2 regions of the Shewanella sp. DC2-4 genome follow, and region 2 is predicted to be linked to the other one. Evidence: riboswitches for the same ligand, from Rfam matches in the RefSeq annotation. Region 2 holds a riboswitch; the other holds the start of a gene.
What was found. A riboswitch is a leader RNA that binds a small molecule or an ion and turns the genes downstream of it on or off. The one in region 2 is predicted to bind lysine.

Region 1: linked by a shared signal. The riboswitch ahead of HQQ92_RS06050 (Na+/H+ antiporter NhaC family protein) and the one ahead of lysC (lysine-sensitive aspartokinase 3) in region 2 are both predicted to bind lysine.

The regions. Positions count from the first base shown of each region.
Region 1 is NZ_JABRVR010000002.1:1,185,151-1,200,303, reverse strand. Features, by position in the region: gene HQQ92_RS06055 (M3 family metallopeptidase) at 1-335, shown strand, start outside; gene HQQ92_RS06050 (Na+/H+ antiporter NhaC family protein) at 480-2,048, opposite strand; lysine riboswitch at 2,128-2,324, opposite strand; gene HQQ92_RS06045 (electron transfer flavoprotein subunit alpha/FixB family protein) at 2,420-3,346, opposite strand; gene HQQ92_RS06040 (electron transfer flavoprotein subunit beta/FixA family protein) at 3,346-4,095, opposite strand; gene HQQ92_RS06035 (H-NS family nucleoid-associated regulatory protein) at 4,407-4,799, shown strand; gene HQQ92_RS06030 (amidohydrolase family protein) at 5,016-8,105, shown strand; gene HQQ92_RS06025 (amidohydrolase family protein) at 8,105-9,451, shown strand; gene rcsF (Rcs stress response system protein RcsF) at 9,530-9,910, shown strand; gene tsaA (tRNA (N6-threonylcarbamoyladenosine(37)-N6)-methyltransferase TrmO) at 10,089-10,823, shown strand; gene HQQ92_RS06010 (DapH/DapD/GlmU-related protein) at 10,824-11,453, shown strand; gene HQQ92_RS06005 (proline--tRNA ligase) at 11,688-13,403, shown strand; gene HQQ92_RS06000 (helix-turn-helix domain-containing protein) at 13,476-14,432, opposite strand; gene panB (3-methyl-2-oxobutanoate hydroxymethyltransferase) at 14,619-15,153, shown strand, end outside.
Region 2 is NZ_JABRVR010000002.1:4,039,476-4,054,628, reverse strand. Features, by position in the region: gene HQQ92_RS18410 (S9 family peptidase) at 1-308, shown strand, start outside; gene arcA (two-component system response regulator ArcA) at 398-1,114, opposite strand; gene HQQ92_RS18400 (DUF3293 domain-containing protein) at 1,703-2,137, shown strand; lysine riboswitch at 2,238-2,412, shown strand; gene lysC (lysine-sensitive aspartokinase 3) at 2,563-3,918, shown strand; gene HQQ92_RS18390 (succinylglutamate desuccinylase/aspartoacylase family protein) at 3,920-5,053, shown strand; gene HQQ92_RS18385 (zinc transporter ZntB) at 5,148-6,113, opposite strand; gene HQQ92_RS18380 (YacL family protein) at 6,310-6,684, shown strand; gene HQQ92_RS18375 (response regulator) at 6,776-7,405, opposite strand; gene narQ (nitrate/nitrite two-component system sensor histidine kinase NarQ) at 7,398-9,233, opposite strand; gene nrfA (ammonia-forming nitrite reductase cytochrome c552 subunit) at 9,459-10,862, shown strand; gene HQQ92_RS18360 (hydrolase) at 11,013-11,555, opposite strand; gene HQQ92_RS18355 (P-II family nitrogen regulator) at 11,900-12,238, shown strand; gene HQQ92_RS18350 (ammonium transporter) at 12,249-13,499, shown strand; gene HQQ92_RS18345 (hypothetical protein) at 13,678-14,016, shown strand; gene HQQ92_RS18340 (tetratricopeptide repeat protein) at 14,144-15,153, shown strand, end outside.

The DNA of each region.
Region 1 (15,153 bases), 2.9 Mb from region 2:
TACCAACCTTTGAAGCCAATGCCCTGAAAAAGCACGGCTTAAACATCAGTGCCGTACCTCCGCGTTATAAGTCGACCTATTTTGCCCACGCCTTCCCCGGCGGTTACTCGGCAAGTTATTACGCTTATATGTGGAGTGAGATTTTAGCGGCGGATGCGTTTGCGTATGTACAAACCCAAGGTGGGCTCAATCGTGAAATCGGCATGAAGTACCGCAAAACGATCCGTGAAGTGGGTAATAGCATAGCGCCAATGGACGCCTACAAAAACTTCCGCGGACAAGAACCAACCACGGAAGGCTTACTTAAACGCCGCGGTCTAGATCAAGCACGCTAAGCTAAGAGTTGGTAGCCTTAATGCGATAGGCTAAAGATAAAGACAAACTCAGCCTTAACCAAAAAAATCAGCCAGCATAATGCTGGCTGATTTATTTTGACTTATTTGACGTGAACGTTTGCAGTGAAAGGTTTCAATTAACGTCTAGCTAATTGCGCCTTTAGATTTGATTTTAAGTACGATAATACTAATCACAAATGCCACACTACAAGCCACTAAACCCGCGACAACAGACTCGGTAAATCCAAGTGCCACATAACCCACTAAGCTAATAAACGCCGCAATGAGTGCATAAGGTAGCTGAGTCACCACATGGTCAATGTGGTGGCAACTGGCGCCCGTAGACGACAAGATAGTCGTGTCGGAAATTGGTGAACAGTGATCGCCAAATACAGCCCCCGCCAGCACAGAGGCAAGCATAGGCAACATCATGCCTGTGTGACTTCCCATAGCCATATCAGCAGCAATCGGCAACATGATCCCGAACGTACCCCAGCTAGTACCGGTTGAGAACGCAGTAATACCTGCTAGCACAAACATTAAGGCGGGTAAAAACGCGAACGGAATATTTCCTGTTGCTAAACTCGCCATAAACTTACCGGTTTCGAGTTGACCAATCACCCCTGCGATTGTCCAAGCAAATAACAGGATGTAAATCGCCGGCAGCATAGAGCGAGCGCCCTGCACTATACCTTTGACTATCATCAATTTCTCAACGCCTTGCACTAAATTCAATATCAGCGAAACCGCTAGACCAATTAATGCACCAAAGAAAAGTGATGAACTGACATCGGTTTTCTCAAAAGCAGAAATAATATTAAATTCAATCCCTTCCGCCGCGAGTACTTGAGCGCCACTGTTAATCATAAAATAGAGGGTTGCAAATACCAACACGGTAATCGGCAGAAATAGACCTAAAATCTTACCGGTTTCGGCTTCAGGTAAATCCGCGTTCGCCCCAGGCGGTAATCCTTTAGACTCATCGTATAAATTACCACGTTGGGCATTGAGCTCATGCTCACGCATTGGCCCAACATCTAATCCCATAAAGACAACAAAAAGTAATAATAACAAGGAGAAGATTGCGTAAAAGTTCATTGGAATCATTTGAATAAAAATACTCAAATGACCTGTATCAGCAAAACCATGGGCAGTTAATATCCCGCCAATGAGTGCGATAATATAAGCACCCCAGCTCGAAACTGGAGAAATAACGCACACAGGCGCCGCAGTAGAATCTAATAAATAAGCTAACTTAGCGCGGGAAACATAATAACGATCAGTAACAGGTCGAGCGACCGAACCAACAACTAAACTATTGAAATAATCATCAATAAAAACTACGCAACCTAAAAACATGGTCAATAGTTTAGCGTCACGTTTATTACGTATATGTAAACGAGCCCAATCGGCAAAAGCCCGCGCGCTGCCACTTACGGTAATTAACGCTGTGATCATTCCCAGTACAATTAAGAAACCGAGAATATATAAGTTCCACGAATTTAGACCTTTATCAGTCCAAAAAAGCCCTTTAACGCCATTAAATACAAACTCACCCGTTGCTAAAGGTGAAAATTGATTGAGCAATAAAGCACCAATTAAAATACCTAACCCCAAAGAAAGCAGTACACGGCGAGTCAAGATCGCCAACACGATAGCCACCGCAGGCGGCAACAAGGAAAGTGCCGAATCGGCATAATTCATAACAGTCATTGATTATTATCTTCGTTAAATACGAATGGAGGGCGACTGAACTGGTGGGAAAAGGCAATAGATACCCAAGGTCACCTGTCCTATCAGTAGCGCTCCATAGTAACTATTCCCAATATCCATATCGGAAAATACTATGGCAGTGCTGCACCTATTAGGTACAACCCCAGCAGTTGATCGTGATAAATCGAACCACTTCGGCACCAAATCCTTTCGCAATCGATCAACGGAATCACCCTACTGATCACTACTAATATTTGGCGCGCCTCTACTTCTAAGAACGCCCTTGCACGGGCGTGAGGCACATAAAAACATAAGCGGCTTAGCAGATGCTACCGCAAAGCCACTTAATGTGACCTAGATCACAGATAAAATCAACTGAGACTTGTAATCAGCTCAGGAACCGCCTCAAACAGATCTGCAACGAGTCCATAATCGGCAACTTGAAAAATCGGCGCTTCAGGATCTTTGTTGATTGCAACGATGACTTTAGCGTCTTTCATGCCGGCTAAATGTTGAATCGCGCCAGAAATACCGACGGCAATATACAAGTTTGGCGCAACGATTTTACCGGTTTGACCCACTTGTAAATCGTTAGGCACAAAACCTGCGTCAACTGCAGCGCGTGATGCGCCAACGGCTGCACCGAGCTTGTCAGCAAGTTGCTCTAACATACCGAAGTTTTCACCACTGCCCATGCCTCGGCCGCCAGATACGATAATGCCAGCATTGCCTAACTCTGGACGGGCAGAAACTGTCAGCGATTGAGAAACAAACTGAGTTCTCGCTTCAAACACTTTATCAAGTGTCGTCACAGCCGCACTGTTACCTTCTGGCGCAGCGTCAAACGCACTGGCGCGCACTGTTATCACTTTAATGGCATCATGGCTTTGCACTGTCGCTAAGGCGTTACCCGCATACACAGGGCGCACAAAGGTATCGGCATTGACGACGGTAATAACTTCTGAGATTTGCGCGACATCTAATAATGCTGCAACGCGCGGAAGCGTATCCTTACCTAAACTTGAAGCCGAGGCCAGAATGTGACCATAGTTTGGCGCTAAGTCCACCAGCAATTTGGCAAAATTTTCCGCTAAATGCGCTTCATACACGCTGGCATCAGCAACGAGTACTTGGCTAACACCTTGTAGTGCCTGCGCCGCTTGGACAACCGCGCCACATTGGTGACCCGCAACTAAGACATGTACTTCATCGCCTATGGCACGGGCGGCGGTAACAATTTTTGCCGTATCGAGTTTCAGTGCAGCATTATCATGTTCAGCTAATACTAAAATGGCCATTAGATCACCTTCGCTTCATTTTTTAACTTTTCAACTAGCTCAGCTACCGACGCTACCATGATGCCCGCTTTACGTTCAGCTGGCGGAGTGACCTTCACAATCGTTTGGTGACTCTTTAACGTCACGCCTAAGTCTGCCACAGTAAATACTTCTAATGGCTTACGCTTGGCTTTCATTATGTTAGGTAGTGAAGCGTAACGGGGTTCGTTCAAACGTAGATCAGCGGTCACGACAGCAGGTAAAGGCAGCTTGAGAGTTTGCATGCCGCCGTCAATTTCACGGGTGACTTGTAATGTATTCGCTTCTAATTTGATTTCTGAAGCAAAGGTCGCCTGTGGCATATCCATTAACGCGGCAAACATTTGGCCAGTTTGGTTATTATCACCATCGATGGATTGCTTACCAAAAATCACCAGCTCTGCTTGTTCTTTGTCTTGTACCGCTTTGAGCAATTTGGCGATAGACACTGGCACGAGCTCTTCTTCAGTATCGATATGAATTGCACGATCTGCGCCTAATGCAAGCGCGGTACGCAGTTGTTCTTGCACGGCTTTATTACCAATACTGACAACAACCACTTCAGTAGCGCTACCCGCTTCTTTTAAACGAACCGCTTCTTCTACTGCGATTTCACAAAAAGGGTTCAACGCCATTTTTAGGTTTGCAGTGTCAACACTTGTATTGTCAGCTTTGACCCTGACCTTCACATTGGCATCAACAACGCGCTTAACGGGCACCAATACTTTCATAGGGTTTCCTTCCTACACTTTCATGTACATGGACAAAACATTGGTTAATACCAATGCAGGATAGAGCAACTTTACGTCCTGTTAACGTTAACGTCAACCAAAGTCAAACGCCTGTTTGTATTTTTTAATCCGCTGCAACGGCCACTTTTTTGGACACTTATTTGAGGGAATAAGAAAAGTTCAAAAAATAAATAATATTTAATTTCCTTAAAACGCATAATTTTATTTGATTCGAGCTATATTAGTTTCTATCATTTAGGTGTTGTTCACCATTATCCTGTATTAAAAAATAGAGTGGGACGAAAATAGATATGAGCGAATTTTTAGAGATATTAACTCACGGCCGTCGTTTTAAAGCTGCAGTAAAAGAACTTAGCGTTGAAGAGTTACGTGATTTAGCCGACAAATTAGATAAAATTTTAGTAGAACGCGAGTCTATGGCTGAGGAAGAAGAACAAGCCATGGCAGCTCGTAATGCTAAGATTGAAGAAATCCGTCAACAAATGGAAGCCGTTGGTTTATCAATTGATGACTTAGGTGGCGTAGCTGTTAAAGCTGCTGCAAAGAAACGCGCTCCTCGTCCAGCCAAATACCAAATTGAAGTTGACGGTGAAATGGTTCAATGGACTGGCCAAGGCCGTATGCCTACCGTATTTAAGAACGAGATCAACAAAGGTCGTTCTATGGAAGATTTCTTAATCTAATCCAACCAAGTGTGATGGCGCTAATTTGCCAACACCAGTTTGCATAAAAGCTCGCATTATTTGCGAGCTTTTTTATATCCATCAATCGTTTCAAACTTAAACGACAGCCGTTAATTCCGCACCTCACTCCCGCTCAAATTACGTTACAATTCAGCCTTAGTATTTACATCTGCTTTCAGTTACTCTTTGTTCACCCTCACTCGATTGAATAAAATAATGCAGATAAACAATAAGATAATGATAAGCTGCAGCATAATCGCTAGCTTAGTATCACAAACAACATTTGCCCAACTCAATACTGGAACAACATCCAGTAAACTCACTGCATTTACCCATGCTGAATTAATTATTGCCCCGGGAAAGCGTTTAAGCGATGCCACTTTATTAATTGAAAATAATCGAATTAAAGCCATTATTGAGCACAACGACATTCCCGCTGGCGCATTTAGAATCGATTTGAGTGGTTATACAATTTATCCCGGATTTATCGATCCTTTTACTGATTATGGGATTGAGTTCGAATATCCCAAACTTAAGCTCACTCGCCCCGTCTATGATATAAAGCGTATCGGTGGTAATGCGGAAAATGGTGCAATTCATTCTGAAAAAGAATGGTTTAATTACATTTACCCCAATAAAGAACGCGCAAAAGAGTGGATTAATAATGGTTTCACCAGTGTGCAAAGTAGCAAACTCGACGGTATCTTCCGTGGGACGGGTGTCAGCCTTTCATTAGCAGACAAAACGGCTAATGAAGTGATTTATCGCGCCCGCAGTCAACCTTTTATGGCATTTGATAAAGGTTCGTCTGAACAAGATTATCCCTCATCATTAATGGGCAGCATTGCACTTATTAGGCAAACCTTTGCCGATGCAAATTGGTATAACCAAAATAAAAACAAACCTGCCAATGGCGCAATAAACAATCAAGTCGAATTTAATATTGCCTTTGAGCGTTTAGATAATTTAGCCGATAAGCAAATTATCTTTGAAACCAAAAATCTCAACGACCAATTACGTGCAGCCCATTTACTCAAAGAACATAAACTGCCAGCCAACCTACTTGGTAATGGTCAAGAATACTCACGCATCAATGAGTTAAAGGCGCTGAACTATCCGTTGATCTTACCTTTAAACTATCCGCAGGCGCCCGATGTAGGGACAGATGACGCTGATCGTGAAGTGTCACTGGCGGATTTAAGACAGTGGGAACGTGCACCAACCAACCCTGCGGCGGTAGCTAACGCAGGTATCCCCTTTGCGTTAACGCAGTTTGGGATTAAGACCGATGCCTTCTGGCCGCGCCTACGCCAAGCCATTGCCCAAGGTTTAAGTGAAGAAAACGCTCTCGCGGCACTCACCACCCAAGCCGCAGAGATGACAGGCACCGCCGACTTTACCGGTAAACTCGCGCCCGGTTATATGGCTGACTTTGTTATCACTAAAGGCAATATCTTTAAAGATGGCCAGATCTACAGTGTTTGGTTGCAAGGTCAGGAGCAAAGTCTGCGCTCACTTCCCCAAGCACGATTACTGGGAGATTACCAATTAAGCCTCAATAACCTCACGCTAGATTTATCGCTACATGATGAAAGTAAAAGTGATAAACCCAACATCCAAGGTAATTTAAGCAGTGGCGAACAAAGTATCTCACTCACTCAACTTAAGTTAGATGATAACGGAAGATTGAGCTTTACTGCCGATTTGAGCGCCGCAGGCATTAACGGCCTTAGCCGCTTTACGCTGTGGATGGCCGATGACGGCATTCAAGGTCGTATGGTCGATGCAAAAAGTCGCACTACAAATGTTGCCGGTGTCGCTTTAACTCAAACTGCAAAGCTCAAAAAAGCAGACCAAACAAGCAATAATGCTCCCAAGAATGAAGCCAGCACGAGCCTAGTGAGTCACCTCACCTTCCCTAACGTCGCTTACGGACTGAGCGAAGCACCTAAGGTGGAGAAGCTACATATCAAAAATGCCACCCTGTGGACATCGGATAAACAAGGTATTCTCGAACATGCTGATCTCTTGATGGCCAATGGCCGCATCGAAAAAATTGGCCAACAATTAAGTACACCATCAGGTTATCAAGTCCTCGATGCAACAGGTAAACATCTCACCGCCGGCATAGTCGATGAACACTCGCATATCGCCATTAATGGTGGCACTAACGAAGGCACGGATGCTGTGACTTCTGAGGTACGCATTGGCGATATTATTAATCCCGACGATATTTCAATCTATCGGGCCTTAGCGGGTGGAGTCACCAGCGCGCAATTACTCCACGGTAGCGCCAACCCTATCGGTGGCCAATCACAACTGATCAAAATGAAATGGGGCGAGTCGGCCGAACAACTCAAATTTGTTAACGCGCCCGCCAGTATCAAATTTGCTTTAGGTGAAAACGTCAAACAGAGTAACTGGGGCGAGAAATTTGTTCAGCGCTTCCCCCAGACTCGCATGGGAGTAAAAGCCTTATTTGAAGAAACCTTCGACGCTGCTATCGCCTATGAAAAGGCGTTAAAAACCTATGATAATCTGCGCTCCAGCGATAAAAAGAAAACCATCGCCCCGCGTCCAAGTTATCGTCTGCAGGCGGTCGCCGAAGTATTAAACCAGCAACGCGACGTACATATTCATTCCTATGTACAGTCAGAAATCCTGATGTTTATCCGCTTGGCCGAGGCCTATCACTTTAAAGTACAAACCTTTACCCATGTGCTCGAAGGTTACAAAGTGGCGAGTGAACTGGCTGCCCATGGTGCTGGCGCATCGACCTTTGCCGATTGGTGGGCCTATAAGTTTGAGGTGTATGATGCGATTCCGCAAAACGCTTGTCTGATGCAAAACAAGGGGGTGACCACCAGCATTAACTCAGACGATTATGAAATGCAGCGCAGACTCAACCAAGAAGCGGCTAAGTCTATGATGTATTGCAATATGTCGAAGGAAGATGCTTGGAACATGGTCACTATCAATCCGGCTAAACAATTAAGAGTCGATGAATTTGTGGGTTCACTCACCCCAGGAAAAATGGCCGATGTCGTACTCTGGAACGCAGAGCCTCTGTCTATTTACGCCAAAGTGACGCAGGCATGGGTTGAAGGAAAACGCTATTTTGACCGCGACCAAGACCAAGTTGCCCAACAAGCTGTGGTGAACGAGCGCGCCGCACTTATCCAAAAAATTCTCAGCAGTGATGACCAAACTAAAGCGGGTGAAAAAATCACGCCACTCAACGAGCCACAGTGGCACTGCGACACCCACTATCAGGCATGGGGCCACGCTCATGAGGGAGCCAAATAATGCAACATTTATCTAAAACCGTTTTGTTTGTGGCGCTACTCGGCGCAATTTGCACCACGCAGGCCCCAGCTATGGCAAGCGATATTGTGCCTACGCCTAAACAAAGCCGCAGCGTACTGATTAAAAACGCCACTGTGCACACAGTCACTCAAGGCGTGCTCAGCAACACAGACGTCTTAATTGAAAATGGCAAGATCACGGCCGTTGGGCCCCAACTCACCAGCCAAACCAACAGTGCAACCGCAGAAATCAGTGACACTCAAGTCGTCGATGCCAGCGGTAAACACTTGTATCCGGGCTTAATCGCCCTAGACACCAGTTTAGGCTTAGTCGAAATTGAAATGAGCCGCCCAACAGTTGATAACGCCGAGGTGGGTTATATCAATCCGCAGATCAGCACGGCCACAGCTTACAATGCGGATTCGGAGCTCATCCCGACCATACGTTACAACGGCATTACCCACGCACAAATCGTTCCGAGCGGTGATGGGTTAGCAGGACAATCGGTACTGGTGGATCTCGATGCATGGACGATTGAAGATGCGATGACACCAAGTGCTGGACAGTTCCATGTCTATTGGCCGCAAATCAAACGCATGCCAGAAGATGAAAAAGAGAAAGCCAAGGCCATCGAGAAAAATCAGCAGGCGATCGACAAGCTCAATATCACCTTTGAAGATGGCTATCGCTATTTCTTAAGTGATAAGGCCAGCGGCAAAGACAAAAACCAGAATGAAGATCCACAGTCTGCGACTAACAACCTGCGCTGGCAGGCTATGCTGCCGCTATACCAAGGCAAAGCGACACTGTTTGCCCATGCCGACAGTGTTGGCCAAATTGAGCAAGTGATCGCCTTGACGAAAAAATACCAATTCAAACTGGTAATTGTCGGCGGATACGATGCATGGCGTTTGGACTCAAGCCTAAGGGAAGTTAAAGCTGGGGTCATTTACCCTCATACCTTGAGTCTCCCTAAACGTAAAGATGAGCCAGTCGATTTACCCTTTAAGATCCCATATTTACTCGCCAATGCAGATATTCCCTTCGCCCTTGGGTTCTCATCGGACTGGAATAGCCGTAACCTCCCCTACGCCGCAGGTTACAGCGCCGCTTATGGTTTAACGCCTGAACAAGCACTTAAGTCCATCACCTTAGATGCCGCAAAACTGTTAGGTGTGGAAGATTTAGGTGCGATAGCGGTGGGATACCAAGGCAGTGTCGTGCTGTCCGAGGGGGACATTCTCGACCCTATGACCAATAAGATCGAAGCTATTTGGATTGAAGGGCGGCAGATAGATCTGAATAATCGCCATCAGCAGCTTTATCAAAAGTACCTTAAGCGGTAGAATTTGCTCAGATAATAATATCGCATCGGCGCAGCCTACCAAGGCTGCGCAGTTTTCTCCTCAACCTCAGGTCAAACCATGAAAATTATCCTCTCAAGTGCATTAGTGCTCCTGCTCAGTGCCTGTGCAAGCGACTACAGTTTTAACAGTAATTTGGACAGTGAGGCGATTAATGACTATTTCAAGGCATCCGATGTCGTCCTTTATGAAGGTGATACCTTGCCTAAAGGTCATTATGAGTTAAAAGGATTGGTCGAAGGTGAGTCCTGTCAGGCCGATACCAGCGGTGCGCCCGCGTCGCTTGCCGATGCCAGAACCGAAGCCCGTCGCAATGCCGCAGATAAAGGGGCTAACGGCATTATCATCAAGCAATGTGTCATATTTGAAGAAGCTGCCCAAGGTTGTATCAGCCGCGCATTATGCGTTGGTCAAGCAGTAAAAACGGCTACAACAGAGTAAGCCTCACGCATATTAAGCATACTGCTCGCGGCGTGATCCTATAGTGTTCTAAGATTGCCCCTATCAACCGCTTAATGGCTAACGCTTCGTGACCAACGCTGCATTATTAGCGCACAAAGATGGGCCTTAATAATGAGCTTAGGCGGTTGTTATACTTACCCTTTAGGTAATTTTTTGCATGACATTTACCAACCAAATTATCGCAGTGGCAACATGCCGCACGCCCTATAAACAAAAATTTGGCATTCCAAGACAACCCGGACTTGTTGAAGCGCGTGGTTATGTCGAGCTCGAGCCCCATGTGAATCATATCGATGCGGTACGTGGCATAGAGCAATATTCCCATCTCTGGTTACTGTTTTGCTTCCATGAGAATCTTGCCCAAGGTTGGAAAACCACAGTGCGCCCGCCGCGTTTAGGCGGCAATGAAAAACTCGGCGTGTTCGCCACTCGCTCCACTTTTCGCCCCAATGGTATAGGTCAGTCTGTAGTGAAATTGCACGGTGTAGTGCAGCGCAAGGGCAAAGTGTGCCTCGAAATTTCCGGTATGGATCTGCTCGATGGCACACCGATAATTGATATTAAGCCATACATTCCTTTTTCAGATTCTATTACCGATGCTGTTGGCGGCATTGCCCAAGACGCGCCTAAACTGATTTCAGTGGTGTATTCTGACCATGCTAAGACACAGATTGAGCGTTACGCAGAGCAGGAAACCTACACAGATTTAGCCGTACTTATTCGCGGAGTGCTCGGCCAAGATCCACGTCCCGCCTACAAAAAAGCCAAGGACGATCCTAAGTTATACCAAGTCGCCCTCTATGATTTAGATGTATTCTGGCATATGGCGGTCGATGATAATGACCAAGAATATATCTTAGTATTGGAACTCAAACCGGGGAAATCTGGCTAAATGTCTGCGCCAACGCCTACATCAAAACCTGATTATCAAAACCAGCATAAAAAGCGGCTCTCTTGGATGCCGTGGCTGTATTTTTCTTTAAAAGAGAAACATTTAATCTGGGCTAAACCTTGGCAAGATGATATTCAAGCAAGACTTTGCGCCCTCGAAACGGTAACTATCGGCGAGCACTGTTTTATCGCCCCCGAAGCTCAGTTATTTGCCGAACCCAATCGTGATATCCGCATGGGTAATCGCTGCATGATCGCCGCTGACTGTTTCTTACATGGGCCTATCACGCTAGGGGACGAAGTGGCGATTAATCATGGCTGCTCCTTCGATGGCGGCAGGGTCGGGATTCAGATAGGCAATCAAACCCGCATCGCCAATAATGTCACCCTTTACGCCTTTAACCATGGCATGGCGCCAGATACTCCCATCTATCAACAAGCCGCCAACTCCAAAGGCATTGTTATTGGCCAAGATGTGTGGATTGGCGCTCAGGCAGGCATAGTCGATGGTGTGACCATTGGCGATCACGCTGTGGTCGGCATGGGCAGCATAGTGACGAAAGATGTACCCGACTGGGCGATCGTGGCTGGCAACCCCGCCAAAGTGATTGGTGATAGACGGGATAAGTAAGCAGTAAGGATTATCTTGATACTAGCAGTGACGAAGTCACGCTCTAACAGCGCAGCGCTCTTCCTTGCGTTATCCGTTATCCGTTATCCGTTATCCGTTATCCGTTATCCGTTATCCAGCATCAAAAAATGCTATTTATCTCCCAGCTAGTTGAATTTAACCTAAATCCCTAGGTGACATCACCAAAGCAGGTGATAAAATGGCGACCATTCAACTCAAATTTGGACATCGGTAATGCGCGTCAGCAAGTACCTGCTATCAACACAGAAAGAAACTCCTGCCAACGCAGAAGTCATTAGTCATCAATTAATGTTACGTGCGGGCATGATCCGTCGTAATGCGTCGGGCCTTTATAGCTACCTCCCCACGGGCTTACGTGTACTGCGTAAAGTCGAAGCCATTGTTCGTGAAGAAATGAACAAAGCCGGTGCAATTGAAATTCTAATGCCTATGGTACAACCGGCAGACTTGTGGGTAGAAACGGGTCGTTGGGAAAAGTTTGGTCCCGAGCTGCTGCGCTTTAAAGATCGTCACAATCGCGACTTCGTACTGGGGCCAACCCACGAAGAAGTGATCACAGATCTCATTCGTAAAGAAGTCAGCTCATACAAGCAATTACCACTGAACCTTTACCAAATTCAAACCAAATTCCGTGACGAAGTTCGTCCACGTTTTGGCATGATGCGCTCACGCGAATTCTTGATGAAAGACGCCTACTCTTTCCACCTTGACGTCGATACCATGAATGAAACCTATGAGGCTATGTACACAGCCTATAGCAACATTCTATCGCGCATGGGCTTAGCTTTCCGCCCAGTTTTAGCTGATACGGGTTCAATCGGTGGCAGCATGTCACACGAGTTCCACGTGCTAGCACAAAGCGGTGAAGATTTAATTGCTTACTCAACGGGCAGCGATTATGCAGCTAACATTGAGAAAGCCGAATCACCTATGCCAACTGCACCCCGCGGCGCAGCCACTGAAGCATTGCGTTTAGTCGATACCCCAAATGCGAAGACCATTGCGGAATTAGTTGAGCAGTTTGGTTTGGATATCACTAAAACAGTCAAAACCTTGATCGTTAAAGGTGCGACCGAAGCCGCTCCGCTAGTGGCGTTAATCGTTCGTGGCGACCATGAACTCAACGAAGTCAAAGCCGACAAGTTAGACTTAGTCGCATCACCATTGGAAATGGCGCCAGAAGCGCTGATCCGTGACGCCATCGGCGCAGGTCCTGGTTCACTTGGCCCTATCGGTCTTAAAATCCCTATCGTTATCGATCACAGCGTTAGCGTCATGAGCGATTTTGCCGCCGGTGCTAACGTTGATGACCAACACTATTTTGGTATCAACTGGGAACGCGATCTGCCGACAGCGCAAGTTGCCGACATCCGTAACGTAGTCGAAGGCGAGCCAACACCTGATGGTTCAGGCACTTATGCTATGGCTCGCGGTATCGAAGTGGGCCATATTTTCCAACTGGGCACTAACTATTCTAAATCGATGAACGCGACTGTACTTGACGAAAATGGCAAGTCACAGGTGCTACTGATGGGTTGTTACGGTGTCGGCGTGAGCCGTATTGTGGCAGCAGCCATCGAACAAAACTTCGATGACCGTGGCATCATTTGGCCAGAAGCGATTGCACCATTTAGCGTGGGCATTCTGCCAATGAACATGCACAAATCGCACCGCGTCACCGATATCGCCGAGCAGTTATACAAAGACTTAAACGAAGCAGGTATCGAAGTGTTATTGGATGATCGTAAAGAGCGTCCAGGCGTGATGTTCGCCGATATGGAACTGATTGGTATCCCACATACAGTGGTGATCGGCGATCGCAATATCGATGCTGGCGTATTTGAATACAAAAACCGCCGCACCGGTGAAAAACAAGATATTCCATTCGATCAACTGCTCGACTTCCTGAAAAACGCAGTTAAAGGCTAATCCTCAACGCGAAATGTAGACAAGCTGAAGATCAAAAACGAAACGCACTTGAGCCCAGCTTAAGTGCGTTTTTTATTGGACTTTTATTGACTGTCGCCGCTCACTCGCGACATGACTTTTTATATGCAGCTGTTTACCGCTGTATTTTGGGCACTGTATTTTTGGCAAGGTATTTTGTGCTAACAGGTACTGACTCGGAGCGACGCCCATCAACTGCCTAAACATATAACCAAAGGCTGAACCCGAGGCATAACCTAAGGATAACGCTGTAGTGAGCACAGATTCACCTCGGCTGAGCATTTGAATCGCCACCTGCAATCTAAGCCTTTGCAACCATTGACTATAACTCAGCCCTGTTTGCTGTTTAAATAATCTCGCTAACGTGCGGGCAGAGGCACCGACCTCCCGCTGCCAATCCACCAAAGTACGTTGCTCACTTGGATCGGCAAGCAAAGCCTCGGTAATGCGCAGTAATTTTTTATCCCTAGGATAAGGTAAATCCAAGGCGACCTTAGGGGCGAGTACCATAAAATCACGGATCACCATCAAGAGCCGCATGACGCGATCCTTAAAATCGGGATCAATTAGCCCAGCCTCACTCTTCACTAAGGCATTAACCTCTTGCAGTAATAACTGCAAAACAGGCTTCACACTCAAACAAGTACAGTCGGGTGGAAACCCGCCTATCCGGGTTTCATCCAAATACAGACTACTCAATTGCACCTGACCTAGCGCGATAACCTCATGATCGACAAAGGGAGGCACCCACACCGCTTGCTCAGGCGGCACAATGTAACGCCCCGCAGGCGTGATCACACTCAACACGCCTTGACTGGCATAAATGACCTGTCCCCAGGAATGACTATGGCGCTGCACATGTTCAAACGGCTTGAGTGTTCGCTTAAGCAACATGATGGAGGCACTTAGCCCTGCGGCGGCTAAACGTGAAGGTGCGACCTGCGTGTACTGAGTAATATGCAGCTGGGATAAATGCGTGTCAGTGACTTGATTCAAGATGTTATCGCCCAAAGTGATTTTTATATCGAAGCTTCTTTTCGTATTATCGAGCCTCTTCCCTATAGAAGCGCCTCTTTGTTTAGAAGCACCTTTTGTAAATAAGTGTCTTTTTATCTAGACATTAAGTCAATCTATCGAGCCTAAGCCAAAGCAGCAAACGCTAACATGTCATATCAGACTGAATAAATTGGAGATGACATGAGTATCCACATGGATAAAAACCGCGTAACGCCCGTTACATTACAAAAAATGAAAGGTAAAACCCCCATAGTTGCTCTCACCGCCTATGAAAAGCCGATGGCAGAACTGATCGATCCCCATGTGGATATGATTATCGTCGGCGACTCCGTCGGCATGGTGGTTTATGGGCAAGACTCTACACTCGGGGTTACCTTAGAAATGATGATTAATCATGGTCTTGCTGTCACTCGCGGCGCAGCACATGCCTGCGTTATTATCGATATGCCCTTTGGGAGTTATCAAGTATCGCCTCAGCAAGCCTTCAGACATGCCAGCCAAGTATTAATACGCACAGGCGCGCAGGCGGTAAAACTCGAGGGTAGCGCAGAGATGCTCGACACCACTCGTTTTTTAACCCAGCGAGGGATCCCTGTGATGCCACACATAGGATTAATGCCGCAACACGTGAATCAATTGGGTGGATTTAAAACCCAAGCAAGGGATGCCGCCGCCATCGAAGCCCTCGTTAGTTTAGCGAAAGACTTTGAGCAAG
Region 2 (15,153 bases):
ACACCCATTATACTGAGCGTTACTTAGCCCATCCTGAGGGGAATGGAAAGGGTTATGAAGCCAGCAGCGTGTTTCCCTATGTGAAAAACTATCAATCGGGTCTGTTGATGTATCACGGTATGGCCGATGATAACGTCTTGTTTGAAAACAGCACTCGGGTTTATAAGGCGCTGCAGGATGAAGGGAAATTATTCCAGATGATCGATTATCCTGGATCTAAACATTCGATGCGTGGCGAGAAAGTGCGTAATCACTTATATCGCTCACTGGCCGATTTCCTAGATAGGCAGTTGAAAAACGCCAAATAGTAGGCATAAAAAAACCAGATCCTAGGATCTGGTTTTTTGTGAATCGATTCTTATCAAACCAATTAATGCGGATGTCGCTTAGCGGGTGATTAGCCTTCTAAGTTACCGCAAAAACGATAGCCTTCACCGTGAATAGTCGCGATGATTTCTGGCGTATCTGGCAAGCTTTCGAAATGCTTACGGATACGACGGATAGTCACGTCTACAGTACGATCGTGTGGCTTAAGTTCACGGCCAGTCATTTTCATCAGTAGATCGGCACGAGTCAAAATTTTGCCTGGGTTTTCAACAAAGTGCAGCATAGCGCGGAACTCGCTACGTGGCAGTTTGTAAGATTCACCCTGTGGGCTCACTAATGAACGGCTGTTGATCTCTAAGCTCCAATCATTGAAGCGGTAGTATTCTACTGAGCTCTTTTCTTCGACTTCAGCGCCAGCGCTGTTGACACGAGTCAGAAGGTTACGAGCACGAATCGTTAATTCACGTGGGTTGAACGGCTTGGTAATATAATCGTCCGCGCCAATTTCAAGTCCAAGAATTTTGTCGACTTCGTTGTCACGACCTGTCAGGAAGATAAGACCGATGTTGTTGATTTCACGTAGTTCACGTGCCAACAATAGACCATTCTTACCTGGCAAGTTAATGTCCATAACGACCAAGTTAATTTTGTTTTCCTGCATAGCCTTATGCATTTCTGCGCCATCATTGGCCTCAGTTACCACATACCCTTCTGCCTCGAAAATACTTCTCAGCGTGTTACGGGTAACGGCTTCATCTTCAACGATCAGAATGTGCGGATTTTGCATATTATTTACCTAAATTTTAATCAGTTTATACTAACCAATAAGAGCAACTTACTTCGGGCTCTTATATTCATAAAAGCGTTGATACTTCCTTGAACTGCTTTGTGCTCAAAAGGAAAATCTTTACGGTGACATCTATATCTGGATGTAGATTAAGTGCACGTTTAAGTGTAATACGAGAAAACGTAATCAGTACCAACTTCGATAAGCAATAGTTAGAATAAGTTCCTTAACTATTGTTTTTTTTAAATGTTTAAAAGACAAATCAAATGTAGAACAGATTTTAAACAGATGCCCGGTCAGTTCACGTTACTTTAAGCGATATATGTAACAAACTGTATTGAACGATAAGCATCTTGCTCAATCTGTTTCAACTCACCAGTACGTACATTGTACTCGTTTTAGTCATTTGTTAACAAATGAAATGTTAACAAATTTTAGGTGAGCAGGGTTTTTTACCATGATATTTACTTTAGCTATTGATTAGTATAACTAATGTATTTCTTATTCCTGTGAGCCAGTTCACGCCTCTTTGGATTTTACAATCACTCTGCTACACTAGCTTGGGTTCATTTTTCGACTAGACTACCAATGGACAATACGACTCAAAATTTGTGGCAATGTTACCAAGCGCCGTTGTTTTTGCTGACTCAAGCATTATCCTGTGATTTTTCCTTTGCTGTTATTACCGCTCATAATCCCGCTTCAAAGCTTCTCTCTCCTAGCCAAAACCGTTTACTCGATCGCCAACTTCTTCGTGAAATTGAATTACTCGGTAGCCCTTATCGTGCTTTAGTGGGCGCAGCACCGGATTTATCCCACATGGAAAAAAGTTGGGCCGTGTTTATCGATAGAACGATGGCATTGCAATTGGGTAAGAAATTTAATCAATATGCGATTTATGTTGTCGAACAAGGGGATGTGAGCTTAGTGCCTTGCACCTTGGATGGACATGATGAAGTGTGTTTAGGCAAATTTAGAGATTATGTGCAGCTGGTATACGAGCTACCCGATTTGAACATTTAGTTGTTTTCAAAAGATTTTATTTAAATTGTTCATTTGTTATGAAATTAGCATTGACTTCATTAGGGGTTTATTGCTACTTTTTTCGTCCCTTTCCTAGGAAAGGAACAGAAGAGGAGCGTTAACTAGGTAGTCGGTCAGAGGAGCACAAACTCCAGCGATGACTGATGAGGGAGATTAACGCCGAGGCATAGATATGGTTGCTGCATGTTTATGTCGGTCGCTCAGGCTGAATCCTGACGATTGTCACCTGTAATTGGTGGAGAGCTTCTGGTGACGATTGCTGTTTCCCTTCTTTTGGGGTGCGTTATCATTGAGCACCAGGCTCTTCGAACGAAGTCAGTTCGGAGTGTGATCATGTTAGTTAATCAATATCTTATTCAATCTGCATTTATTTGTTGCCCTACGTGTTTTACGGAGGTGCGCTAATGTCCCTTGTTGTCGCAAAATTTGGTGGCACCTCAGTCGCCGACTATAACGCTATGAATCGCTGTGCCGACATAGTGTTAGCTAATCCTCATTGTCGTTTAGTCGTGGTCAGCGCTTCGAGCGGCGTGACAAATCTACTAGTAGAATTGACCCAAGAATCGATCAACGACGATGGCCGATTACAGCGATTAAAACAAATTGCCCAAATTCAATATGCGATTTTAGATAAGCTCGGTCGTCCTAACGATGTGGCCGCCGCATTAGATAAATTATTGAGTCGCATGTCAGTATTGAGTGAAGCGCTCGCATCACAACGCAGCAAAGCGACTATGGATGAGTTGTTGTCCCTCGGTGAGCAATGTTCTTCGGCGTTGTTTTCGGCGGTGATCCGCGAGAAAGGTGTTAACTCAAGTGCCTTCGATGTGCGCCGAGTGTTACGTACTGACAGCCACTTTGGCCGCGCTGAACCTCAGGTCGAGCAGATTGCGACTCTAGCTCGTGATTATCTACAGCCACTGTTAGCTGAACAAGTGATTGTCACGCAAGGCTTTATCGGTGCCGATGAAGCGGGACAAACAACAACGTTAGGTCGTGGTGGTAGTGACTATTCTGCTGCACTGTTAGCTGAAGCGTTACGCGCCTCAGCGGTAGAGATTTGGACCGATGTCGCGGGAATTTATACAACGGATCCTCGTTTGGCGCCCAATGCCTTTCCAATTGCAGAGATCAGTTTCAATGAGGCTGCCGAGATGGCGACCTTTGGTGCCAAGGTATTGCATCCAGCGACTATTCTTCCTGCCGTTCGTCAGCAAATTCAAGTGTTTGTGGGTTCAAGTAAAGAGCCTGAAAAGGGCGGAACTTGGATCCGTCATCAAGTGGAAGATGCGCCCGTATTCCGCGCTGTGGCTTTGCGCCGCGATCAAACCCTATTAAATCTTCACAGCTTGCAAATGTTGCATGCTCAGGGCTTTTTAGCGGAAACCTTTGCGACATTAGCGCGACATAAGATCAGTGTGGATTTGATTACCACATCAGAAGTGAATGTGTCTCTAACCCTCGATAAAACTGGTTCAGATTCGAGTGGTCAAGGTCTGTTGAGTGAGGCATTGCTGCAAGAATTATCACAGCATTGTCGTGTGCGAGTTGAAGATGGATTGGCCTTAGTGGCTATTATCGGTAATCGCATTGCGACGACGCCTGGTATTTGTCGCCGTGTATTTGAAGTGTTAGAACCACACAATGTGCGGATGATTTGCCAAGGTGCCAGCCCACATAATCTGTGTGTGTTAGTGGCAGAATCGGAAGCGGCGCAAGTGGTTAAATCGCTGCATCAAAATCTGTTCGAAGGCGTTTAGTATGTTGCCGACAACATCGTCTCTGCAAATCGGGGAGCTTGCCGCAGGGCAAGCACTTACTTTGCCTATCTACCATTTCAAACCGAGTGATGATAAGGCGACTGGCCCCAAAGTGTATATTCAGGCCAATGTCCACGGTGCTGAAGTACAAGGTAATGCGGTGATTTATCAGTTGATGAAGCAGCTTGAACACTGTGACATCCGCGGCGAAATCACCTTAGTGCCATTGGCCAATCCACTCGGGATCAACCAAAAAAGTGGTGAGTTTACCCTTGGCCGATTTGATCCTATTACGGGCGCGAATTGGAATCGTGAGTATTTGAATCATGCAATCGATTTACCGACTTGGTATGGGGAACATGCCAAGCTGAGTGATAGCGAGCTGCTCCAAGCCTATCGCAGTACTTTGGTTGAAGCCTGTCAGCAAAAATTGCGTCATGAATGGGGCATTACTACTGGCCATAGGCTCGCGGTTAATCTGCAGATTATGGCCCATGGCGCGGATATAGTGCTCGATCTGCATACGGGTCCTAAATCCTGTAAACATTTGTATTGTCCCGAATATGACTTAGCTGCTGCGCAGTTTTTGTCGATCCCTTATACGCTCATTATCCCCAATGCCTTTGGTGGCGCCATGGATGAGGCTGCGTTTTGTCCTTGGTGGCAATTGAGTGATTTTGCAAAATCTCAAGGGCGCGATTTAGGAGTTGCAGTGTCAGCGTTAACCTTGGAATTGGCGAGCCAAGAGCGCGTCTGTCTTGAGGATGCACGGGTTGATGCACAAGGGATTTTGGCATATTTAAGCCACCGAGGCGTGATCGCTGAAACCGTTGCACCTGCTAAAATGCGCCGTTTTGGTTGTTACCTTAAAGACTATAAAAAGTATCACGCTCCGAGCGCGGGTTTAGTGGAATACCTCGCGCCTGTGGGCGAGCCATTAACCGCCGGCAAACCCTTAGTGAATTTGCTGCGTATGGATTTATACGGCACGGCGGATGAACTAAAGACCTTAAGTTTACCGCAGGACTGTGTGCCGATTCTGCACTTTGCTTCGGCGTCGGTGCACCAAGGGACTGAGCTTTATAAAGTGATGACCAATGTGTTTGAGTTGCCGACATTCCAGCCTAAATCATAAAAATTAGCTCGTAAGCATTAGCCCATAATAATTAGCTTATGGGACTGAGAGAAAACAAAGCCAATCGATTAGGATTGGCGTTGTTTTAAGGTGGCTATAACCACTTGAATCGATAAAACAGCGCCATTTGCAGGGCGACGAGTGAGATTAATATGCCGCAGAAGGTGGCGAAGGCCCAAGTGTTATCCGCACCCGGTATCCCACCAATATTGACCCCAAGTAAGCCTGTTAAAAAGCCCAACGGTAAGAAAATTGCTGACACTAAGGATAAGAAGTATAAGCGTTTGTTGAGTTGCTCCGACTGCTGACTGAGTAATTCTTCTTGAGTCACATTGGCTCTATCGCGCAGGGCATCGAGATCTTCAATGGTGCGGATAAGTTTATCGTTTGTTTCCCTCAGCTTGAGTCGCTCGGTATCTTTAAATAGACTGAATTGCTCGGAAATCATTTTCGAGAATGCTTCGCGCTGTGGGGCTAAATAGCGGCGAATGGCTACAGTTTGACGGCGCAGTTCGGCGATATCGGTACGTAAGTCTTTCACATTGCCTGAGACGACTAGCTCTTCTAAATCAGAGAGCTGTTCTTCCAATTTATCAATAAACTCGACTTTACGATTGGTCAGTCGTTCGCAGATTGCGACGATAAAGTCCCCCGTAGTTGTAGGCCCATTTCCCTCAAGGATCAGCTCGGCGACATCTTTGACCGACTGTAACTCGCGATCGCAGGTGGAAATGATCCGCTGTTTATCGGCATAGATACGCACTGCCACCATGTCTTCGGGAGCAGAATTGGGGTTGAGGTTAACGCCGCGTAATGCGAGTAATATGCCTTCACCTGTAATCACAGCGCGGGGGCGAGTGTCTTGGGCGAGTAGGGCATCACTTTCGACCTTCGGCAGGCCGCTATTGAGTATCCAGTGGCGTGCCTTTTTATTACGATAGCGAAGGTGTAACCAGAGTAGGCCATCTTGAGGATCCCATTTTTCGATCTGTTCTAGGCTCAAGGTGGAACCCGCTTGGGCGCCGCTGAGCACTAAACTGTAGATAAATCCTTCGTGCATATCGCATTCCATTTAACTTTCAAAATCATCCAAACAAACTAACTGATTTTGCCATGAAAATGAAGTCAGGACTTATGCTTAACGACATGAGACAAACGTAAATTGACATAAATTTGATGTGCTGACTGATGCAAGCAACTTAGCCAAGGATAGGTTAAAATTAGCATTAGTAGGCTTAGATCAAAGAGACAATAAAATGGAATACGAATTTCGGCGTAACAGTTTAACTGGCACTTTTTTGGCTAGCTTTAGCATGGATCATGAAGTGCTTGGGCAATGGTTTACGGAAGAATTAGGGATTGAGTTAGCTAAAATTCAGCAAGTGTTGGGTGTGATAAAAGAAATTCAAGCCGATAAACGAGGTTCATGGCGTCTTGTTGGTAATGATTTTACCTTAGAGTTAGAGCGTGAACAGGCGCGAGTCTTTGCCAATACTTTAGGCTTTGAACAAGAATATGAATTGGAAGAGGCTATGTCACTCTATGATGCTGAGTCAGAAGCTTATTGTGGCCTAGAGGATTTTGAGCAGGCGCTATTGAGTTGGCAGCAATTTATTGAGAAAGGTTTGTAATCATTTATTTAATCTCTATTTGATAAAAACATAAAGGCAATCATGGGATTGCCTTTATTGTTTGCGCTATACCAAGCTCATTTTCGTATCTTTAATGATTCAGATAGCGCACCGCCATTTCGGTTCTCGATTTAGCATTGGCTTTACGCAGTAGGTTTTTTACGTGCACTTTAACTGTGCCTTCACTAATGTGTAAATGCTCTGAAATCATGCGATTACTTAAGCCTTCCGCCAGTTGCTGTAGAATTTGCAGCTCCCTTGGTGTTAGGCTCGAAATCCATTCTTGTTCATCGGTCGCATCTTTAAGTTCGTAAAGGTATTCCTCGACTTCATCGCTGATCACCCTGTGGCCAAGCATGGCATTCTTGAGTTTTTCGAGCAGCAAATCTGGCTCAGTATCTTTGAGCAAATAGCCGTCGGCTCCAGCGCGAAGTAAACGGATAACATCCTGTTTTGCATCGGAAACGGTGAGAATTACTATGCGTGAGGTAACACCTTCTTGGCGCATGGCGTTGAGGGTATCTAAGCCTGTCATGCCTTTCATATTCAGATCGAGCAATATGATGTCGGGTTCATCGGTGACCACTGCGGTTAATGCGTCTAAACCACTACCGGCTTCGCCAAATAGGCTGAAGTCAGGATCTGAAGCGATGAGCTGGCAGATGCCTTTGCGCAAGAGGGGATGGTCATCGACCACCAGTACGGAATAAGGTTTACCCATTTGAAGGCTCCTGTTGAGATGGGAAAATAAGCGTCACTCTAGTGCCACTTGACTCCTTGCTGTGCTGCACAAGGTTTAATGGGCTGTTAGGTTTGAGTGCGTCGTCTTGTGCATTGCATCCTTGCTCAGTCGTGGTTGCCATAGCAGGTTTAAATCTCTTTAAATCATTGTCGCTGAACTCGACTTTACCTGAAAGCTTACTGGCTCGTTCATGCATTATACCTATGCCAAAATGTTGATCTCGTTCTTTTAAATGTCCAATACCTATGCCGTTATCACAAACATCAATATTGACCATACCCTCGTCATCCTTATAGCAATGGATGTTAATGAGGCTGGCCTCAGCATGTTTGATGGCGTTTAACGTCGCTTCTCGTGTGATCTGCAGTATGTGGATGTGCTGCTTTGCCTCTAGCCATTGTGGCGCAAGTTTATAGTCTAAGGTTATCTTTATATTCGTCTTTGTCCTGAGTTGCTCAAGCATAGCCTCTAAAGCACTTTTTAGATCGGGCTCTTTAATTGTGAGCCTAAAGGTGGATAGTAACTCCCTGAGCTGCACGTAGGCAGTGCTTACACCTTCGTTGATTTCGGTTAACTGCGCTTCAACGATCGGGCTGCGGCAACTGCAATCTAAGTTTTTGCGTAATAAGCTAATTTGGATTTTTAGGAAAGATAGCACTTGACCTAAAGAGTCGTGCAGCTCCCGGGCAATCACGCCACGTTCCTCCATTAGCGCCAGTTGCTGTCTTTGCTCTGTGGCATTGTGGATCACGATTGAGCGCGTCAGCATAATTGCGAAATTGTTAAACAAGGCGATATTGGGTGTTTGGTCGGCAATTAACTCTAAATAGCCTAAATTAGCCTGCTCAAATTGCAGTGGGAAACGGGTGCTCTCTTGAGTCATATCTGGCCAACCGCCATCGGCCTCAATCACTTCAAGCTCTTGCTCTGGGTATTGAATGATGAGTCTTAGGTAGTCGAGTGATTCATAGCCTTTTAACTGATTCAGCGCCGCCTTGAGAGCCTTATAATCGAGTTTATTTGCGTTTAATGTCAGTAGGTTATCATATAAGAATGCCAGCTCGTTGTTGGCCCTTGTCAGTGCTAAGGTTTTTTCTGCTACCTGCGATTCTAAGTTGCCATAAAGCGTCGCGAGTTCCTTAGCCGTTTTTTGTAGGGCATGGGTCAGCGCTGTGAGTTCAATATATTCGGTCTCGGGCATTTCAATTTCAAAATTACCCTTAGAAATCGTGTTGGCCGATTCCATCAGTTTTTGCAGTGGGATCACTACTTTCTTCTTTGTAAAACGCACGGCCACAAAAGCGATAATGAGCATGACGCCTAAGCCTAATATTTGGCTGGCGGCAAGGAGCCTGAGTTTAAAGGCGGCGTAGTGCTCCATCTCAAGCACCAGTAAATCAATGGTATCAACAAAGTCCTTCAGTGAGGCGACATAATCGCGGGAGTTTTCTTGTTCTATGTAGTGTTTCATCACCAGCCATTTATCGATGACAAGCTGATATTGAGCGGCAATTTCTGGCGGACTAAACCAACTTTCCGAGGGCTTTAATGTGTCGGAATAGAGCGTATTTTCGAATTCGGTGATTTTATCCTGCGCAGCATCACTGCCTGAGTTGGCGTAAAACATTAACCGATAGCTTTGCATCCTCAGCGACCCTGAGGCATTAATCGCCTTGGCGTCGCCTAAGCTGTAGGACAAATTGATGATAGCAAAAGTCGATAAACTACTAGAGAGCAGAATAAGTACTAACATTAATCCTAAGATTTTTGAGGTGAGACTACCTCGTTTCATTAATCCGCTGTTCATTTTGATGGCCGCTGTTATGGCACTTTGCAGTGGTTTTTACATTAGAAAATAATGTAATACATTAACAAAAGTATAGAAATGTGAACAACAACACCTTTACATTTTGATCTAGCGCAAACTTCAACCTAGATACCCCCTAAGAGGTATATTTTTAGCAGGGTTTAATCACTAAGTTTGACCATGGAGATGTCGTGATTTACAACAATAATGCAACACGGAGATGAGATGATGAAGAAGATGACAGGTAAGTCCTTTGCACTGAGTGCACTGGTTGCCGCCAGCTTCATGGCAGCGGGCGCAATGGCGAGTGATAAAACAGAGCCTCGCAACGAAGTTTATAAAGATAAATTTAAGAATCAATATAATAGCTGGCATGATACCGCAAAGAGTGAAGAACTTGTCGATGCGATTGGGCAGGATCCTAATATGGTGATCCTGTGGGCTGGCTATGCATTCGCAAAAGATTACAACGCTCCTCGCGGCCATATGTATGCCGTGACCGACGTGCGTAATACCCTACGTACTGGTGCGCCGAAAAATGCGGAAGATGGTCCATTGCCTATGGCATGTTGGAGCTGTAAGAGCCCTGATGTACCTCGCTTGATTGAAGAGCAAGGCGAAGATGGTTACTTCAAAGGTAAGTGGTCAAAGGGTGGCCCTGAAGTGACAAATACCATTGGTTGTGGTGATTGCCATGAAAAAAGCTCTCCAAAGTTACGTATTTCACGCCCTTATGCAGACCGTGCTTTTGAAGCTATAGGTACACCTTTTAGCAAAGCGTCTAAACAAGATAAAGAATCAATGGTATGTGCTCAGTGCCACGTTGAGTATTATTTTGAGAAAACTGACGACAAAAAGAATTTTGTTAAATTCCCTTGGGATATGGGTACAACAGTTGAAAAAATGGAAGTCTACTATGACTCAATCCAATTTTCTGATTGGACACACGCCCTTTCTAAGACACCAATGTTAAAAGCCCAGCATCCAGAGTATGAAACGTGGAAAATGGGTATTCACGGCATGAATAATGTGAGTTGCGTTGACTGTCACATGCCAAAAGTGACCAGTGCTGAAGGTAAGAAGTTTACCGATCATAAAGTGGGCAATCCATTCGACCGTTTTGAAGAAACCTGTGCAACTTGCCATAGCCAGACTAAAGAGTTTTTGGTTGGCGTGACTAATGAGCGTAAAGCCAAAGTCAAAGAAATGAAGTTGAAAGCGGAAGAGCAATTAGTCAAAGCACACTTTGAAGCAGAGGCTGCGTGGAAAGCTGGCGCAACTGAAGAAGAAATGAAACCCATACTGACAGATATTCGCCACTCACAATGGCGTTGGGATTTAGCGATTGCTTCCCATGGTGTTGCAGCTCACGCACCGGATGAAGCATTGCGTATTCTGGGAACTTCGGTAAGTAAAGCTGCTGATGCTCGTGTGAAGTTAGCGCAATTACTCGGTAAAAAAGGCATCACAGATCCTGTTGCGATTCCTGATATCTCTACTAAAGCTAAAGCACAAGCGGCCTTAGGTATGGACATGAAAAAGATGAATGCTGAGAAAGAAGCATTCAAGAAAGACATGTTACCTAAGTGGGATGAAGAAGCGAAAAAACGCGAAGCCACTTATAAGTAGGTTTTAATCAATCGCGGTTGAGTTTTCGATATGAGCTAACCCCTCATGCAAACAAAAGCCCTCGCTGACTCAGCGGGGGCTTTTTTATGGAAAAAAATATCGAGTAATGTCAGGCGCTGATCATGCTGGCAAATACCACGGGCTAAATCGTTATTTGATCAGTTTTAATAACGCCCTAAACCGCTCGCCTTGGGCTTGATGTTGTAATTCAAATAATAGCGATTCCACGTTAGTTAATAGGGCGCCTCTGGCCGTCATCATTTGGATCCCGAGTTGTTTATTCTCAGCACTGCGTGACGATACGCAATCGGCGACTAAATGCACCGAATATTGCTGTTCGATAAGGTCACAACAGGTTTGGTAAACACACACATGGGTTTCAATACCCGCGAGTATGACGTGTTTGCGATTCGTCTTAGTTAATGCCTTTGCAAACGTGTCACAGTGCCAGCCGCTAAAATGCTGCTTAGCAATGGGTGAGCTGGTTTTCGCAAGTAAGGTTTGCAGCTCAGGGCTAGTTGCTCCGAGTTTATCGGGTAGCTGTTCTAACCAGAGTATGGGAATTTCAAATAATTGTGCGCCTTGGATTAAGGTCTGTAGTTGTTGATGCAGCTTGTCACTGTTATCCATGATTTGTGCAAGTTTTCCTTGCACATCGACGATAACGAGAACACATTCTTCTGGTTTTAACATCGGGCCTTCCTTCTGCGCTTGATGATTGTCTTAGTGATGATCTTCGCTTTTGTCTAAGAGCTTGTGTTGTGATGCTCAGATTTCATCTCGATTTACGCTTCCCCCAGTAGACCCTAATTTAACCTTGTTACCAATAGGCCTAAGGTCGAATAGCTGTCGCACTTAAACTGCTCACTAAAAGAGTGCATCGCACCAGTTAGTGCTCGATTATGGTGCATTTTTAACCTTAAAAAATAGTGTTAAACAATTTAAATCAATAATAATCAATGGATTAAATTGTTGGCCTAATGATTGAATTACCTTTGATACAAGTTAATAACAATCGCGTTTTTTTGGAGGTCAGGATGAAACTAGTCAGCGCTATCATCAAGCCGTTTAAGTTGGATGATGTCCGTGAAGCTATCGCCGGAATTGGTATTGAGGGCATGACGGTGACCGAAGTGAAAGGTTTTGGCCGTCAGAAAGGGCATACAGAGTTGTATCGCGGCGCCGAGTATCAGGTGGATTTTTTGCCAAAAGTAAAACTAGAAATTGCCACTAAGGCTGAAAATCTCGACATGTTGATTGAAGCCATTACCACTGCGGCCCATACGGGGAAAATTGGTGACGGTAAGATCTTCGTCGTTGATTTAGAACATGCTATCCGTATCCGTACGGGTGAACTTGATACTGAAGCGCTATAAGGGGCTGACAATGGAAGAATTAACGAAATTAGGCGGCACAGTCACTGAACTACGCTTTGCACTCGATACCTTTTACTTTTTGATTTCTGGCGCTTTAGTCATGTGGATGGCGGCGGGATTCGCTATGTTAGAAGCGGGTTTAGTTCGCTCTAAAAATACCACTGAAATTTTAACTAAGAACGTTGTGCTGTACGCGATTGCCTGTGTGATGTATCTGTTGGTTGGCTACAACATCATGTATGTGGATAACACTGAAGGTGGCTGGTTACCGTCAATTGGCACCTTAATTGGTTCGCAATCAGCAGATGCGAGCCATGCATTAGAATCTGACTTCTTCTTCCAAGTTGTATTTGTGGCAACGGCGATGTCAATTGTCTCTGGTGCTGTGGCGGAACGGATGAAGTTGTGGGCTTTCTTGTTCTTCTCTGTGGTGATGACAGCGGTTATCTATCCAGTAGAAGGTTATTGGACTTGGGGCCAAGGTTTTATCGCTAAACTGGGCTTTGTAGACTTTGCCGGTAGCGGTATTGTGCATATGACGGGGGCGACCGCGGCGATTGCTGGCGTAATATTGCTCGGTGCGCGTAAGGGTAAATACGGGCCTAACGGCCAAGTGAATCCTATTCCAGGCTCTAACTTGCCAATGGCAACCTTAGGTATGTTTATTCTGTGGATGGGCTGGTTTGGCTTTAACGGCGGATCGCAATTAATGGTGTCGGATGCGGCGAATGCAAGCTCAGTGGCGAAAGTGTTTGTGAATACTAATACTGCAGCGGCTTTTGGTGCCATCTCAGCTCTTATCGTGTGTAAGATGATTTGGGGTAAAGCGGATTTGACCATGATCCTTAACGGTATTTTGGCTGGATTAGTGGCGATTACGGCAGATCCTCTCTCGCCTTCATTGTTAATGGCGGGTGTGATTGGTTTAGTGGCGGGCGGTGTGGTGGTGTTCTCGATTGTGGGCTTAGATCGCATTAAGATTGACGATCCCGTCGGTGCGATTTCAGTACACGGTGTGGCTGGTTTCCTCGGCTTAATGTGTGTGCCATTATCCAATGCCAATGCAACTATTACCGGACAGTTGACGGGGGCAGCGATCATTTTCACTTGGGTATTCTGCTCATCATTTGCTGTCTGGTATGTGATTAAGATAACCATGGGGATCCGTGTTACTGAGGAAGAAGAATACAACGGTATGGATGCTTCTGACTGCGGTATTGATGCCTATCCTGAGTTTGTTACGGTCAAAAATGCGGGCTGATTAAACTTGCACATTAATGCGTGATTCACCTTGATGCTTAGCTTGGAGCGAGGGATAGTGAAGCAGAGCCTAGGCTCTGCTTTTTTATGGGTAATCACTGTGATTGAAGTTTTAGCACAGGGTCATAAGCTTAATTACTGAGCAATTCTGTTTTCTTGCATAAATTAAGGAGTGTTCTATGAGCTTGAATATAAAAACAATAGGTCAATTTTCGCGACTAAGTCTTATCGTCATTTCTGGCTGGATATCGGTTTCTGCCTTTGCAGGAGAAGTGATCGTTAATCGCTCAAGTGAGCCTGTCGATGCCTTTGCCGTGCGTGATCAAGTGCTCAAGGATTTTGAATGGCAGGAGTCGCTTCGTCGCCAGCAGCAAATCCAAATTCTGCAGGCTTTACCCTCAGGTTGCGTTACGGTCATGAAACCCTATCGACATTTTACCTGTGGAGAGCATAACTATCGGCCGTATCATTATCAGCAGCGTGAGTTATACATAGAAGTTGACCGACCTTCACAATAGTTAATTCATTAAATTATTTGCGATTATTTTCAATCGATCGCGATTATCATTTTTTGTAACCATTTTATGTCGTCTTTTTCGCCATTTGTAATAAGCTCAAATAGGAGCTAATGGTGTGGGAGGGCGTATGTCGAAACTATTCCGAGCCGTATACTTGAGTACGATCTTGAGCGTTGTATTCAGTCAATTGTTTGCTTGTAGCTCGACGACCATTGAGCCTAATCCGTCGGATCTTGAGTCGTTACTTGCCGATTCACTGTTTACCCCTGTGGCCGATATTCCTTCTGTTGTGGATATTTTTTATCTGCCACCCGAGGTAGTGACAGACGTAAAACGTCGCTATGGGATATACACTTTTTCACATAATAACAAAATGTTAGCCAACGAGTGGTTAGCTAGTTATATCAATGCGAGTCAAACCAATAGCGCTAACATTGATTTTCGATATCAAGATAATCTGACCCAAATTGCCCGTGAAACCTATGCCCAAAGGGCGGGTAATTGCATGTCTTTAGTGGTCATGACTTCTGCGTTAGCGGACATATTGAATGTGAGTGCTGAGTATCAAGATATCGCGATAGAACCCGTATGGGATAAGCAAGGTGATTTCTATTTAATCAATGGGCATGTGAATTTACGCTTACTTCCACCTGAAAACGCACATTCAGTTTATGTGTCATCTACCGCAGTTTTAGTGGACTTTATGCCAGAGCGAGCTCTACGGGGATACGGTAAAACCCAAGTGGATCGGCAGACCTTAGTCAGCATGTTTTACAACAATATGGCCGCAGAGTCTTTGGTGAACGGTGATTTAGACAGGGCCTATGCCTTGATTAAAGCGGGTTTAAAAGTCGGCCAGTTTGTTCCTTCACTCAACACGCTCGCCATTATTTACCGGCATAAAGGTGATGAAAAGCGGGCCGAACAGGTTTATCGCTATGCACTCAAGTTTAATGCGAAAAATCTGACAACGCTTTATAACTTAGCCTTGATTTTAGGGGAGCAGGGGCGGCTTGATGAATGGGCCGAAATTAATAAAGTGCTTGAATTAGCGCGAATACGTAATCCCTATTATTACTATGACATGGGGCAGCAAGCCTATGATGAGCATCAATACGACGAGGCCTTGGCTTGGTA